3 regions of the Azospirillum mesophilum genome follow, and region 1 is predicted to be linked to each of the others. Evidence: predicted binding sites of a transcription regulator. Region 1 holds the regulator's gene; each other region holds the start of a gene.
The links. The regulator PhoB, encoded in region 1, activates phosphate uptake and scavenging genes when phosphate is short. The targets are predictions, from matches to a motif close to TNTCATAAAACTGTCA.

Region 1 (4,056 bases):
AGTCCAGCTTCAAGCTGGAGCCCGGCCAGTATGACCTCGTGATCGTGCCGCCGAAGAACGTCGAAGGCGAAGTTCCCTATCAGATGAACTTCATCGCCAAGACCGCCAGCGCTCCGGAGCAGACCGAAGAACGCCCCTTCGACAAGATCATGCGCGAACGCGAGGATCGCCTGCGCCAGTGGGCGGCGGAGGACGCGGCCAAAGGCTCGAAGACCAACGCCTCCTCCACCAGCAGCCCCTACAAGATGCACGTGATCGCCTGACCGGCGGCCCCGTTGTGGGCTTGCGCTGAGGGCTTGTGCTGAGGGCTTGCGCGGGACGGGGCGTTCCGCGCTATTCTGCCGCCCATGGACTTCACGGAAACCCAGCTCCACCGCTACTCCCGTCACATCATCCTGCCGGAGGTCGGTGGCATCGGACAGGCGGCGCTGCTGCGCGCCCGCGTCCTCGTGGTCGGAGCGGGGGGCCTCGGCGCGCCGCTTCTGCTCTATCTCGCCGCGGCCGGAGTCGGCACCATCGGCGTCGTCGACGACGACACGGTGGACCTGTCGAACCTCCAGCGCCAGGTGATCCACGACGAAACCACGCTCGGCCAGCCGAAGGTGGAGAGTGCGGCGGCCCGCATCCGCGCGCTGAACCCCGACGTGGTGGTGGAGACGCACAAGACCCGCCTGACCCGGGACAACGCGCTGGACCTGATCGGCCGCTACGACATCGTGGCCGACGGGTCGGACAATTTCGCCACGCGGTTCCTGCTGAACGACGCCTGCTATTTCGCGAAGAAGACTCTGGTGTCGGCGGCGATCCTGCGCTTCGACGGGCAGCTCGCCACCTACAAGGCGCATCTGGGCGACCCCCACCCCTGCTACCGCTGCATCTTCCGGGAGCCGCCGCCGCGCGGGCTGGTGCCGTCCTGTTCGGAAGGCGGCGTGCTGGGGGCGCTGGGCGGCTTCGTCGGCTCGCTCCAGGCGACCGAGGTACTGAAGGAGATCCTGGGCATCGGGGAAAGCCTGTCCGGCAGCCTGCTGATGATGGACACGCTCTACGCCTCCTACCAGCGCATCGCGGTCAAGCGCGACCCCGAATGCCCGCTGTGCGGCACCCACCCGACCATCCACGACCTCTCCGCACACTAAAGCGGATTTCGATCCGCTTTGGACCGCGACGGCGGGCCCGGACGCTCATGCGTCCGAAGCCCGGCCGGCAAGTGAGGCCATATGAAATCTAAAGCGAACGGCAGTTCGCTTTAAGCGGCGACCGGAAGGAGGCGTCCCGATGCAGGGACCGGAAAACCTGTCCATCGTCCTGCACGCGGGCGGCTTCGACCGGGTGCATTACGCCCTGGTGATGGCCAGCGCGGCGGCGGCGACGAACCGCAAGGTCACCCTGTTCTTCACCGGCCGCGCGCTCCGCACCCTGCTGGCGGAGAGCGAGCCGGGCGTCCCCGGCTGGCACGGGCTGGACCCCGCCGACGACGGCCGCCCCCCGGCCGAGCGCGACGGTTGGTTCGCCGACAACGGCCTCGCCGGCTTCGAAGAGCTGCTGAGCGCCTGCGTGATGCTGAACGTGACCTTCATGGCCTGCGAGATGGCGGTGAAGGCGCTGGGCCTGCCCACGGGCACCGCGCTGCGCGCCGACGTGCCGGTGAAGACCGGCGGCGTCGTCACCTTCCTGAACGACGCGCCCAAGACCGGCGCCATCCTGTTCGTATGAGCGAATTGATATGAGCGATCCGGCGAACGACACGGCGCTCGTCATCGAGTACGCCAACCGATTCGAGGCCATCGCCGCCGACGGCTTCGAGGGCAATCCTTACGAGGACGACCTGTCCGCGCTGGCCCGCCACGTGAAAGCCCACGCCGCGCCCGACCTCGCCCCCAAGGTCGCCCACGCGCTGGGCATCATGATCGGCTTCATCGAGGATGGGGACCCGGCGAACCGATTTGCCCCGAAGGTGGCGATCCTGCGCGAGGCGGTCACACGGTTGGAATCGTAGGTTGGGTTGAGCTTGCGAAACCCAACAGCCCCTCCGACGGGAGCGTTGGGTTTCGGCCGCGCCTCAACCCAACCTACGGGCTCCTCAAACCGCCTTCGTGTCCAGCGCGTAGCCCGCCGAGCGCACGGTGCGGATCAGGTCCAGTTCCGTGTCATCGTTCATGGCCTTGCGCAGGCGGCGGATGTGGACGTCCACCGTGCGCGGCTCGACATACACGTCGTGCCCCCAGACGATGTCCAGGAGCTGCTCGCGGGAGAAGACCCGCCCCGGATGCTGCATGAAGTGGCGCAGCAGGCGGAACTCGGTCGGCCCCAGATGCACGTCGCGGCCATTGCGCCGCACGCGGTGCGCGGCGAGGTCCATGGTCACGTCGGCGAACTGCAGCACCTCCTCCGTCATGCTGGGGGAGGCGCGGCGCAGCACGGCGCGCATGCGGGCGACCAGCTCGGTCGGGGAGAAGGGCTTGGTGATGTAGTCGTCGGCGCCGGAGTTCAGGCCGCGCACCCGGTCGGCCTCTTCCCCACGGGCGGTCAGCATGATGATGGGGATGTCCCGCATCTTGGCGTTGCGCCGCATCTGCCGGCAGACCTCCAGCCCCGACATCAGCGGCAGCATCCAGTCGAGAAGCACGATGTTCGGCGTCTGCTCCCCGGCCAGAAGCAGGGCTTCCTCGCCGTCGCTGGCGGCGTTGACCCGGAAGCCTTCCTTTTCCAGGTTGTACTTCAGCAACGTCACGATGTCGGCTTCGTCCTCCACGATGAGGACGAGCGGCTTCAGCGCCGAATTCATGCTTTCTCCGCTCCGGTTGGCCCCGCCCCTGCTTCGCACATCGCCGTCACGCGGCATGGCCCGCTCCATCGTTATCCCGGCCAGCCGCCGGCGGCAACGCCGGTTCGTCCTCCGGCTTCACCACTTCGAAGCTGCTGGTGTCGCCCTTCGGCCGCTCCTCGCGCAGCGGCGCCCCGACGACCAGGAAGTGGATGGTCTCCGCGACGTTGGTCGCGTGGTCGCCGATCCGCTCCAGGTTCTTCGCCATGAACAGCAGGTGCGTGCAGGGCGTGATGTTGCGCGGGTCCTCCATCATGTAGGTCAGGACCTCGCGGAACAGGCTGGTGTAGAGGTCGTCCAGCTCCTCGTCCCGCTCCCAGGCGGAGACGGCCTTGGCGACGTCGCGCTCGATGTAGGCGTCGAGCACGTCCTTCATGATCGCCTCGACCAGCAGCCCCATGCGCGGAATCGCCGCCGCCGGGCGCACCGGCGGCACCTGGGCCAGCGCCAGCGAGCGCTTGGCGATGTTGGAGGCGTAGTCGCCGATCCGCTCCAGGTCGGCGGAGATCTTCAGCGCCGACACGATCTCCCGCAGGTCCTGCGCCAGCGGCTGGCGGAGCGCCAGCAGCCGGATCGCCTCCGCGTCGATCTCGCGCTCGTACTGGTCGATGCGCTGGTCGGTCTGCATGACCTGGGCGGCCAGCGCCACGTCGCGGCGGGCCACCGCCTTGACGGCGGCGTCCACCTGCGCCTCCGCCACGCCGCCCATCTGCGTGATCAGGTTGGCCAGCCGTTGCAGCTCCTGCGAGAAGGAGCGAACAATGTGATCGGAACTCATGCTCCGCCCCCTCACTGGAAGGTCGCCCATCGCCGGCTCAGCCGTACCGGCCGGTGATGTAGCCCTGGGTGCGCTCGTCGCGCGGGTTGGTGAAGATTTCCTCGGTGTCGTCGCACTCGACCATGTCGCCCAGGTGGAAGAAGGCGGTCTTCTGGGAGACGCGGGCCGCCTGCTGCATGTTGTGGGTGACGATGACGATCGTGTAGTTCTCGCGCAGCTCGTCGATCAGCTCCTCGATGTGGGCCGTCGCGATGGGGTCGAGCGCCGAGCAGGGCTCGTCCATCAGGATCACTTCCGGGCTGACCGCGATGGCGCGGGCGATGCACAGGCGCTGCTGCTGGCCGCCGGACAGGCCGGTGCCCGGCTCGCGCAGGCGGTCCTTCACCTCGTTCCACAGGCCGGCGCGCTCCAGCGAGGTCTGGACGATCTCGTCGAACTCGTCGCGGTGGGTGGC
Region 2 (4,056 bases), on a different contig from region 1:
TCCATGACGGCGCTGATCTTGTTGGAAACGCGCCGGGATGCCTCGGCCAAACCGCCGTCGCCGCGCGCGGCGATCAGGCGCATGCCCAGCATGATCGCGTCCAATTCGTCCGCGTCGAAGTGAAGCGGCGGAAGGAAATACCCCTTCTCGAACTGATAGCCGACGCCGGCTTCGCCCCGGATCGGCGCGCCCATCGCCTGAAGGGCCGCCATGTCGCGGTAGATGGTCCGGACGGACACGTTCAGGGCAAGGGCCAGCGTGTCGGCCGACACCGGTTGCGACCGGCCGCGCAGATGGTCCAGCAGGGCGAAGAGGCGCAAGGTTCGCATGGGTCCGTGCCGGACAAGCATCCTGACCGAAACTGTCAGGGGCATGATGGTACCCCGGGGGCTCCACCGCAACCACGAGTTCCAAGGAGGTTCCATGCCCATTCCATCCCCCTCGCTCCCCCTCGCCGCCGGAGAGGGTGTCGAGTTCGGCCGCTTCCGCCTGAAGCCGGGCGTCACGGAGGAGGCGATGCGCCAAGCCCACGCCGTGATGGTCGAGCGAACCCTGTCGAAGCAGCCGGGCTGGCGCGGCCAGCATCTCGTCAAGCTGGACGACGGGCTGTTCATCGACCTGGCCTTCGCCGACGCCCGCGCGACCGCCGAGGCGATCTGCGCCCGGTGGGTGGGCCAGCCCGATTGCGACGCCTTCCTGGCCCTGATCGAGCCGGACGGGATGAGCTTCGGTAGCATCTTGTAAGTTCGGGCGGAGGCTGGCCTTCTGTGCGTCCAAACGACGCATGGCATTACAGGACCCGTCTCCGTGACCCTCTCCCAATCCGCCGCAAACGCCGGCCCGGAAAAGCCGCCCGTCTCCTTCGCGCTGCTGCTGGCGGAGGTGACGAGCGTGCAGGCGCTCGCCACCCTGTCGGTGCTCACGCTGGCGACCGTGGCGCCCCTGGCTGCCGCGGCGCTCGGCGTGGGGGCGGAGGCGGTCGGCTACCAGATCAGCATCATCTACGGCGCCGCCGCGCTGGTGTCGGCCGTGGCCGGACTGGTGGTGCGGCGCTGGGGGGCGGGCACGGTGGGGATGGCGGCGATGCTGCTGGGCCTCGCCGGCTGCCTGGGGCTCGCCACCGGCCTGCTGACGGTCGTGGCGCTGGCGTCGGTGCTGATCGGCGTGGGCTACGGGCTGGTGAACCCGTCCTCCTCCCACCTGCTGAACCGCTACACCCCGCCGGCCCGGCGCAATCTGGTCTTCTCGCTGAAGCAGACGGGCGTGCCGCTGGCCGGCGTGCTGGCGGGGCTGCTGCTGCCGGGCGTCGGGCAGGTCGCGGGCTGGCGCGGGGCGGCGCTGCTGGTGGCCGCGCTGTTCGTGGTGATGCTGGCCGTCTTCGGGCCGGGGCGGCGCCTGTGGGACGACGACCGCAACCCCGGCCTTCCCCTGCGCGGCAACCTGATGGAGGGGCCGCGGCTGGTCTGGCGCGCGCCGGCGCTGCGCGGCTTCGCGCTGATGGGATTCTGCTTTTCGGCGATCCAGCTGTCGCTGATGGCCTTCACCGTGACCATGCTGGTCCACGACCTCGGCTGGTCCATCGTCGCGGCGGGCTTCGCCGTGTCGGTCGTGCAGGCGGCGGGGGCGGCGGGGCGCATCGGCTGGGGGCTGCTGGCCGACCGGCTGCGCTCCGGCGTGGCGGTGCTGGCCGGCATCGGGCTGTTGTCGACGGCGGCGGCCTTCGTCACGGCGCTGCTGGGGCCGGAATGGCCGACCTGGGCGGTCGTCGCCGTGCTGGCCGTGTTCGGGAGCGCCGCGATCGGCTGGAACGGCGTCTTCCTGGCGGAGGTGGCGCGGGTCGCACCGCCGGGCACGGCCAGCACGGCGACGGGCGGGGCGATGATGCTGACCTTCGCCGGCGTGGTCGTCGGGCCGGCGCTGTTCGCCACGCTGTTCACCGCGACCGGCCACTACGGCGTGACCTTCGCCGCGATGGCGGTTTTCCCGGTGGCCGGAGCCATCGCCGTGCTGCGCGCCGCGCGCGATCGAAGGAGGTAGCACGTCGGCGCGGGATCGTCCGTGCGCCCGGGACTGTTACGGTTTTATGAAGCCGTCATCGTGAACCCGGGAGAGCCGCCATCGCGCCCACCGCCCTGTCCCCCACGCTGGTCCTGATCGACATCCTCGGCGCCGTGGCGCTGCTTTTGTGGGGCTTGCGCCTTGTGCGCACCGGCGTGTTCCGATGCGGGGGCGCGGCGCTGCGGCGCTGGGTGGGGCAGGGGACGCGCAACCGCGTGGCCGCCTTCGCCGCCGGCATGGCCGCCACCATCGCCCTACAGAGCAGCACCGCGACCGCCCTGATGACCGCCGCGATGGTTGGGCAGGGCTACATCGCGTCGGCCATGGCGCTGGCCGTCATGCTGGGCGCCGACGTCGGGACGAGCCTCGTGGCGCGGCTGCTGGCCGCCGACGTGCATTGGCTGTCGCCGAGCCTCCTCCTGCTGGGCGGCGCGCTGCACGCGCTGGGCGGGGAGCACCGCAACCGGCGGGCGCTGGGGCGTATCCTGGTGGGCGTCGGGCTGATGCTGCTGGCCCTGCGCCTGCTGGGGACGGCGACCGCACCGGTGCGGGAATCGGGGCTGGTGCAGGCGATGCTGGCCGCGCTGGGCGGGGAGCCGCTGTTCGCGCTGGTGGTCGCGGCGCTGCTGACGGCGGCGGTCCACTCCAGCCTCGCCACGGTGCTGCTGATCGGCTCGCTGGCCGGGGCGCGCGTGGTCGATCCGGAGCTTGCGGTGGCGCTGGTGCTGGGCGCCAACCTCGGAGGCGCCGTGCCGGCCGTGCTGGCGACGCTCCGCGACACGGCGGCGGCGCGGCGTGTGCCGGTCGGCAACCTGCTGGCGCGGGCGGCCGGCGCGCTGCTGGCGCTGCCGCTGATCCCGCTGGCGGTCGAGGCGCTGAGCGGCATGGCGCCCTTCACCGCTGTTGTGACTGCCCATGTCGGCTTCAACCTGGCGCTGGCGCTGCTCTTTCTGCCGCTGGTCGGCCCGCTGGCCGGGATCGCCGAGCGCCTGATTCCCGCCGACGAGAGCGCGGAGGACGCCGCGCGTCCGCGCCATCTTGACGAATCGGCGCTTGAGACACCCTCCGTCGCCATCGCCGCGGCGTTGCGCGAAACCTTGCGGCTGGGCGACCTCGTGGAGGACATGCTGTGCCGCAGCCTGGAGGCGCTGCGCCACGACGACGAGCGCGCCATCGCCGGGATCAGCCGCACCGACGATCAGGTCGACCGCCTGCACACCGCGATCAAGCTGTACCTCGCCAAGCTCGGCCGAGGCCCGCTGGACGAGGCGGAATCGCGGCGCGTCAACGACATCATGGCCTTCGCCATCAACCTGGAACACGTCGGCGACATCATCGACAAGAGCCTGCTGGACCGGGCCGCCAAGCGCGCCCGCCACGGCCTGCACTTCGCCGCCGAGGACTTCCGGGAGGTGGAGGAGCTGCACCGCCGCACCGTGGAGAACCTGCGCACCGCGCTCGGCACCTTCATCGCGGAGGACCGGCGGCTGGCCCGGCAGCTGATCGCCGGGAAGGACGCGGTGCGGGCGCTGGAACGCGCGGCGACGGTCCACCACCTCGACCGCGTGCGCCGGGGTGACGCCGACAGCATCGAGACGAGCGCGCTCGTCCTCGACATCCTGCGCGACCTGAAGCGCATCAACGCCCACGTCGCGGCCGTTGCCCACCCGATCCTCGATCAGGTGGGCGAACTGCGGGAAAGCCGCCTGAAGGTCGTCGGGCTGCCCCGTCTGGAGCAGCGGGACGTCTGAGGGGGATGTTTGAAGGTGCGCGGGGGCCGCCTTTACGGCATCTCCCCCGTCAGGGTCGCGCCCAGCCCTTGCAGCAGGCCGACGCGGCAGCTTTCGCCGAAGGCGGTGCGCAGGCGGGAGGGGTCGCCGATGGACACGCGGATGTCGCCCGCCCGCGCCGGCCGGTGATGGCGGCGCACCCGGCTGCCGCACAGCTCCTGCAGCACGTCCAGCAGCATCAGCAGCGAGGTCGGGCGGCCGGTGCACA
Region 3 (4,056 bases), on a different contig from region 1:
GGCCAATCGGCCGCCCTTTTCGTTTTCCGCCTCACCACAGGATGCGCGAGATTTCGTAGAAGATCGCGCCCACCACGGCCGTGGCCGGCAGGGTGATGATCCAGGCGATGACGATGCCGTGGGCCAGCCCCCAGCGCACCGCGCTGGTGCGGCGGGTGGCGCCGACGCCGATGATGGCGCCGGTGATGGTGTGGGTCGTGCTGACCGGCACGCCCAGCCACGTCGCGGCGAACAGCGTGATGGCGCCGCCCGTCTCCGCGCAGGAGCCGTGGACCGGCTTCAGCTCCGTCAGCTTGGAGCCCATGGTCTTCACGATCCGCCAGCCGCCGAACAGCGTGCCCAGGCCCATGGCGGTCTGGCAGCTCAGCACCACCCAGAAGGGAACGTGGAACTCCGTCCCCAGATGCCCCTGCGAATAGAGCAGCACGGCGATGATGCCCATGGTCTTCTGCGCGTCGTTGCCGCCATGCCCCAGGCTGTAGAGCGAGGCGGAGACGAGCTGCAGGTGCCGGAACAGCCGGTCCACCGCGAAGGGCGTGGTGCGCACGAACAGCCAGGACACGATGATCATCATGACGCTGGCCAGCAGGAATCCGACGACCGGCGACAGCACGATGGCGCTGGCCGTCTTCGTAAGGCCGGAGACCACGACCGCGCCCCAGCCGGCCTTCGCCACACCGGCCCCGACCAGCCCGCCGATCAGCGCGTGGGAGGAGCTGGAGGGGATGCCCAGCCACCAGGTGACGACGTTCCACACGATGGCGCCCATCAGCGCGCCGAAGATGACGTTGGAATCCACCACGCCGGCGCCGACGATGCCGGTGCCGATGGTGGTCGCCACATGCAGGCCGAAGAACAGGAAGGCGATGAAGTTGAAGAAGGCGGCCATCGCGACGGCCTTGCGCGGCGACAGCACGCGGGTGGAGACCACCGTGGCGATGGAGTTGGCCGCGTCGTGCAGCCCGTTCAGGAAATCGAAAAGGAGGGCGACGCCGATCAGCCCGATCAGGATGGGCAAGGCGATGGTAGCGGCTTCCATGGGATCAGACCTGTTCGACGATGATGCCGTCGATGGTGTCGGCCACGTCCTCGCACGCGTCGAGCACGCGTTCCAGCAGCTCGACGATTTCGCGCTGGAGGGCATGGCGGTGGGTGATGGGGGCGTCGAGGCCGCCGCTCTCGCCGCGCAGCCGGTGCTTGGCCTCGCGCAGCAGGCGGTCGCCGTCGCTTTCGATCCGGGAGATCTCTCCGGTCATGGCGTGGAGCCGCTCGACGTTCTTCGGGATGGCGCGGAGCATCGGCACGCCCTCGGCCAGCAGCGTGGCGCAGCGCAGGATCGCGTCGGCCTGGGCGCGCATCTCGTCCGTGTAGTCGGTGAAGCCGGCCTCCACGAGGTGGCGCGCCGTCTCCTCGATCAGGTCGAGCACGTCGTCCATCCGCTTGCCCAGCTCCTGGATGTCGGAGCGGTCGAAGGGAACGATGAAGGTGCGGTGGACGGCGAGCTGCACCTCCTTCTCGATGGAGTCGGCTTCGCTTTCGGCTTGGCGGATCGCGCGGAACCCCTCCTCCAGAGCGGCGCCTGTGTCCATCATCGTCCGCAGCGCGCCGGCGCCGGTGACGATCTTCCGGGCGTGTTCGGCGAAGAGGTCGAAGAATCGTTCCTCGCGCGGCATCATGGCCCGGAACAGATTCAGCATGCGTGGCTCTCCAATGACGCGGACCCGTGCGCGCACGGGCTTGGTTCGCGCGTCATGTATCATCCCCAGCGCCACAGGGGAGTCATAAAAGTGTCTCACCCGCCCGGCCTTCGCTGAATTCGCGGCCCGGTGTGGCGTTCCCGGCCCCGGCCCGGCCCCGGCCCGGCCCCGGCGTGGAACGCGGCAGCCGCCGTTCGGTTGCGAAGACCGGTGATTTGCGGGCGGCGCCCGCTTATCCTGCGGCGGCGGTTCAACAGGAAAGGGTGGCCGGGGCGTGGCCGGAGAGACGCAAGGGGGCGTGACGCAAGGGGGCCTGACACAAGTGGGCCTGACACAAGTGGGGTTGGCGGCGGCCGTCATCGCGGTGACCGGTGGCGGGACCGCGGGCGCCGTCCCGCGCGTCGTGACCGTCCACAGCGGCTTCGAAATCCCCGAATCGCACCGGCGCGGCGACGAGCCCTTGCCCCACCGCGACGCCCTTCCCGGCGCCCCCTTCGAGCCGGCGCGCTTCCGCACGCTGCAGGACGCGGTGCGCGCGGTGGCGGAGGACAGCGCGGGGCTCGCCCTGCGCTATGTGGAGCAGCTCTACAGCTTCGGCGACCGCCACCGCGACCCGCACGAGCTGTTCGGCGGACCGCGCTCCCTGGTGGTCGGCTATCTGGCGCTGGTGCGCGAGGCCCCGCTGCGCATCGACGGGGCGGCGTGGCGCGACCTCTACGAGTTCTTCCCCTGGGAGGACTGGCGCGACGAGCGTCCGCACCTGCTCGATTCGGTGATCCTGCCGGCGCTGTCCCGCTGGGTCGCCGCCGTCCCCGACGAGCCCGCCCGCGCCCGTCGGGCGGAGCGCGCCCGCATCGCCTTCGCGCTGGATGGCGGGGAGTGGGATTCCGAACGCGTGCTGGAGCGGTTCGAGCTTCTGTACGAGGCCGGTCTGGTGGTGGAGGCCTTCCGCGACCGCGACCTCGCCCGCCGGGCCGGCATCCCGGAGCCGGACGGAGCGGCGCGCATGGACATGCCCCGCGCGCTCGGCCGCCCCATGGCGCGCGACGGCCGGCGCATCCTGGCGACCGCGTTGGAGCGGCTGCGCGGTAAGCTGAAATACCGCCCCATCGTGTTCGAGCTGCTGCCTCCCACCTTCACCCTGCACCAGCTTCAGCAGGTGGTGGAGGCCCTGTCGGGCGAGCGGCTGCACAAGCAGAACTTCCGCCGCCTGATGATCTCCGGCGGTCTGGTGGAGCCGACCGGCCAGTACGAGAGCCAGACCGGCGGCCGCCCCGCCGAGTTGTACCGCTTCCGCCGCCGCGCCATCCTGGAACGCACCAGCGCCGGAGCTATTCATTCGGTGGAGGATTGACCCTCGCCCATGGGGGGGTATGCTCCCGCGAAATCCAATCGGGAGCGAAAGCGCATGTTCGACAGCACCTGCGACCTGTACGACCGTTTCGAGAAGACCGCCCGCGTCGCCGATCCGGTGTTCCGCGACTTCGGCGCGCGCCGCAAGTTCTCCGGCGAGGCCGTGACCATCAAGTGCTTCGAGGACAACTCGCGCGTCAAGGAGACGCTGGGCACGCCGGGCCAGGGCAAGGTGCTGGTGGTGGACGGCGGCGGCAGCCTGCGCGCGGCCCTGATGGGCGACCTGATCGCCAAGGACGCGGTGAAGAACGGCTGGGAAGGTGTGGTCATCCACGGCTGCGTCCGCGACGCGGGCGTCCTCGCCACCCTGGACCTGGGCATCAAGGCCGTGGCCGCCATCCCGCGCAAGACCGTCCGCAACGGCGAGGGGCAATCGGGGCTGCCCGTGACGATGGCCGGCATCCGCGTGAACCCCGGTGATCTGGTCTTCGCCGACGAGGACGGCGTGCTGGTGCTGACCAGGGAGGAGTTCGCTGCCAAGGCGTAAGCGCGCCTTAAATCAGGCAAACGCACAGGCTTGTGCGCCGGGATCGCCCCGTGGATGAGGGTGTTGCATGGTTGGCTTGCGGGACGCTCTGTTCGCCGCGTTGTCGTTTCAGGAGTCCGGCAGGCACGCGGAAGCCGACGAACTGTACGCCCGCATTCTGGACGCGGTTCCGGAGCAGCCCGACGCGCTGCATCTCTGGGGAATCCTGGCGGCCCAGACCGGTCGGCTGGACGTGGCGAACGACCGGATCCGGCGCGCCATCGCGCAACGGGCGGACGTGGCGGACTACCACGCCAATCTGGGAAACGTCCTTCGCGAACTGGGCCGGACGGGCGAGGCAACCGTCTGCTACCGGACGGCCCTGACGCTCCGGCCCGACGACGCGCAGAGTGTCGAACAGCTCGGCATGGCCTTGCAGATGCAGGGCCGGCTGGGCGCGGCGGCCGACGCCCACCGAGC

Region 2: ACSVC7_RS19990 (Na/Pi cotransporter family protein) is a predicted target of PhoB. The motif match lies at 2,074-2,089, and genes of this name have one in related genera.
Region 3: ACSVC7_RS19585 (DUF47 domain-containing protein) is a predicted target of PhoB. The motif match lies at 1,778-1,793, and genes of this name have one in related genera.

Annotation. Positions count from the first base shown of each region.
Region 1 covers NZ_JBPXMQ020000005.1:78,098-82,153, reverse strand. Annotated here, with positions in the region: gene ACSVC7_RS07515 (hypothetical protein) at 1-263, shown strand, start outside; gene ACSVC7_RS07510 (HesA/MoeB/ThiF family protein) at 348-1,136, shown strand; gene ACSVC7_RS07505 (DsrE family protein) at 1,276-1,713, shown strand; gene ACSVC7_RS07500 (hypothetical protein) at 1,724-1,996, shown strand; gene phoB (phosphate regulon transcriptional regulator PhoB) at 2,081-2,785, opposite strand; gene phoU (phosphate signaling complex protein PhoU) at 2,832-3,602, opposite strand; gene pstB (phosphate ABC transporter ATP-binding protein PstB) at 3,640-4,056, opposite strand, start outside.
Region 2 covers NZ_JBPXMQ020000021.1:42,973-47,028, forward strand. Annotated here, with positions in the region: gene ACSVC7_RS19975 (helix-turn-helix transcriptional regulator) at 1-329, opposite strand, end outside; gene ACSVC7_RS19980 (hypothetical protein) at 424-744, shown strand; gene ACSVC7_RS19985 (MFS transporter) at 808-2,037, shown strand; gene ACSVC7_RS19990 (Na/Pi cotransporter family protein) at 2,172-3,809, shown strand; gene ACSVC7_RS19995 (NAD-dependent epimerase/dehydratase family protein) at 3,842-4,056, opposite strand, start outside.
Region 3 covers NZ_JBPXMQ020000020.1:74,111-78,166, reverse strand. Annotated here, with positions in the region: gene ACSVC7_RS19590 (inorganic phosphate transporter) at 32-1,039, opposite strand; gene ACSVC7_RS19585 (DUF47 domain-containing protein) at 1,044-1,697, opposite strand; gene ACSVC7_RS19580 (NUDIX hydrolase) at 2,020-3,051, shown strand; gene rraA (ribonuclease E activity regulator RraA) at 3,106-3,597, shown strand; gene ACSVC7_RS19570 (tetratricopeptide repeat protein) at 3,665-4,056, shown strand, end outside.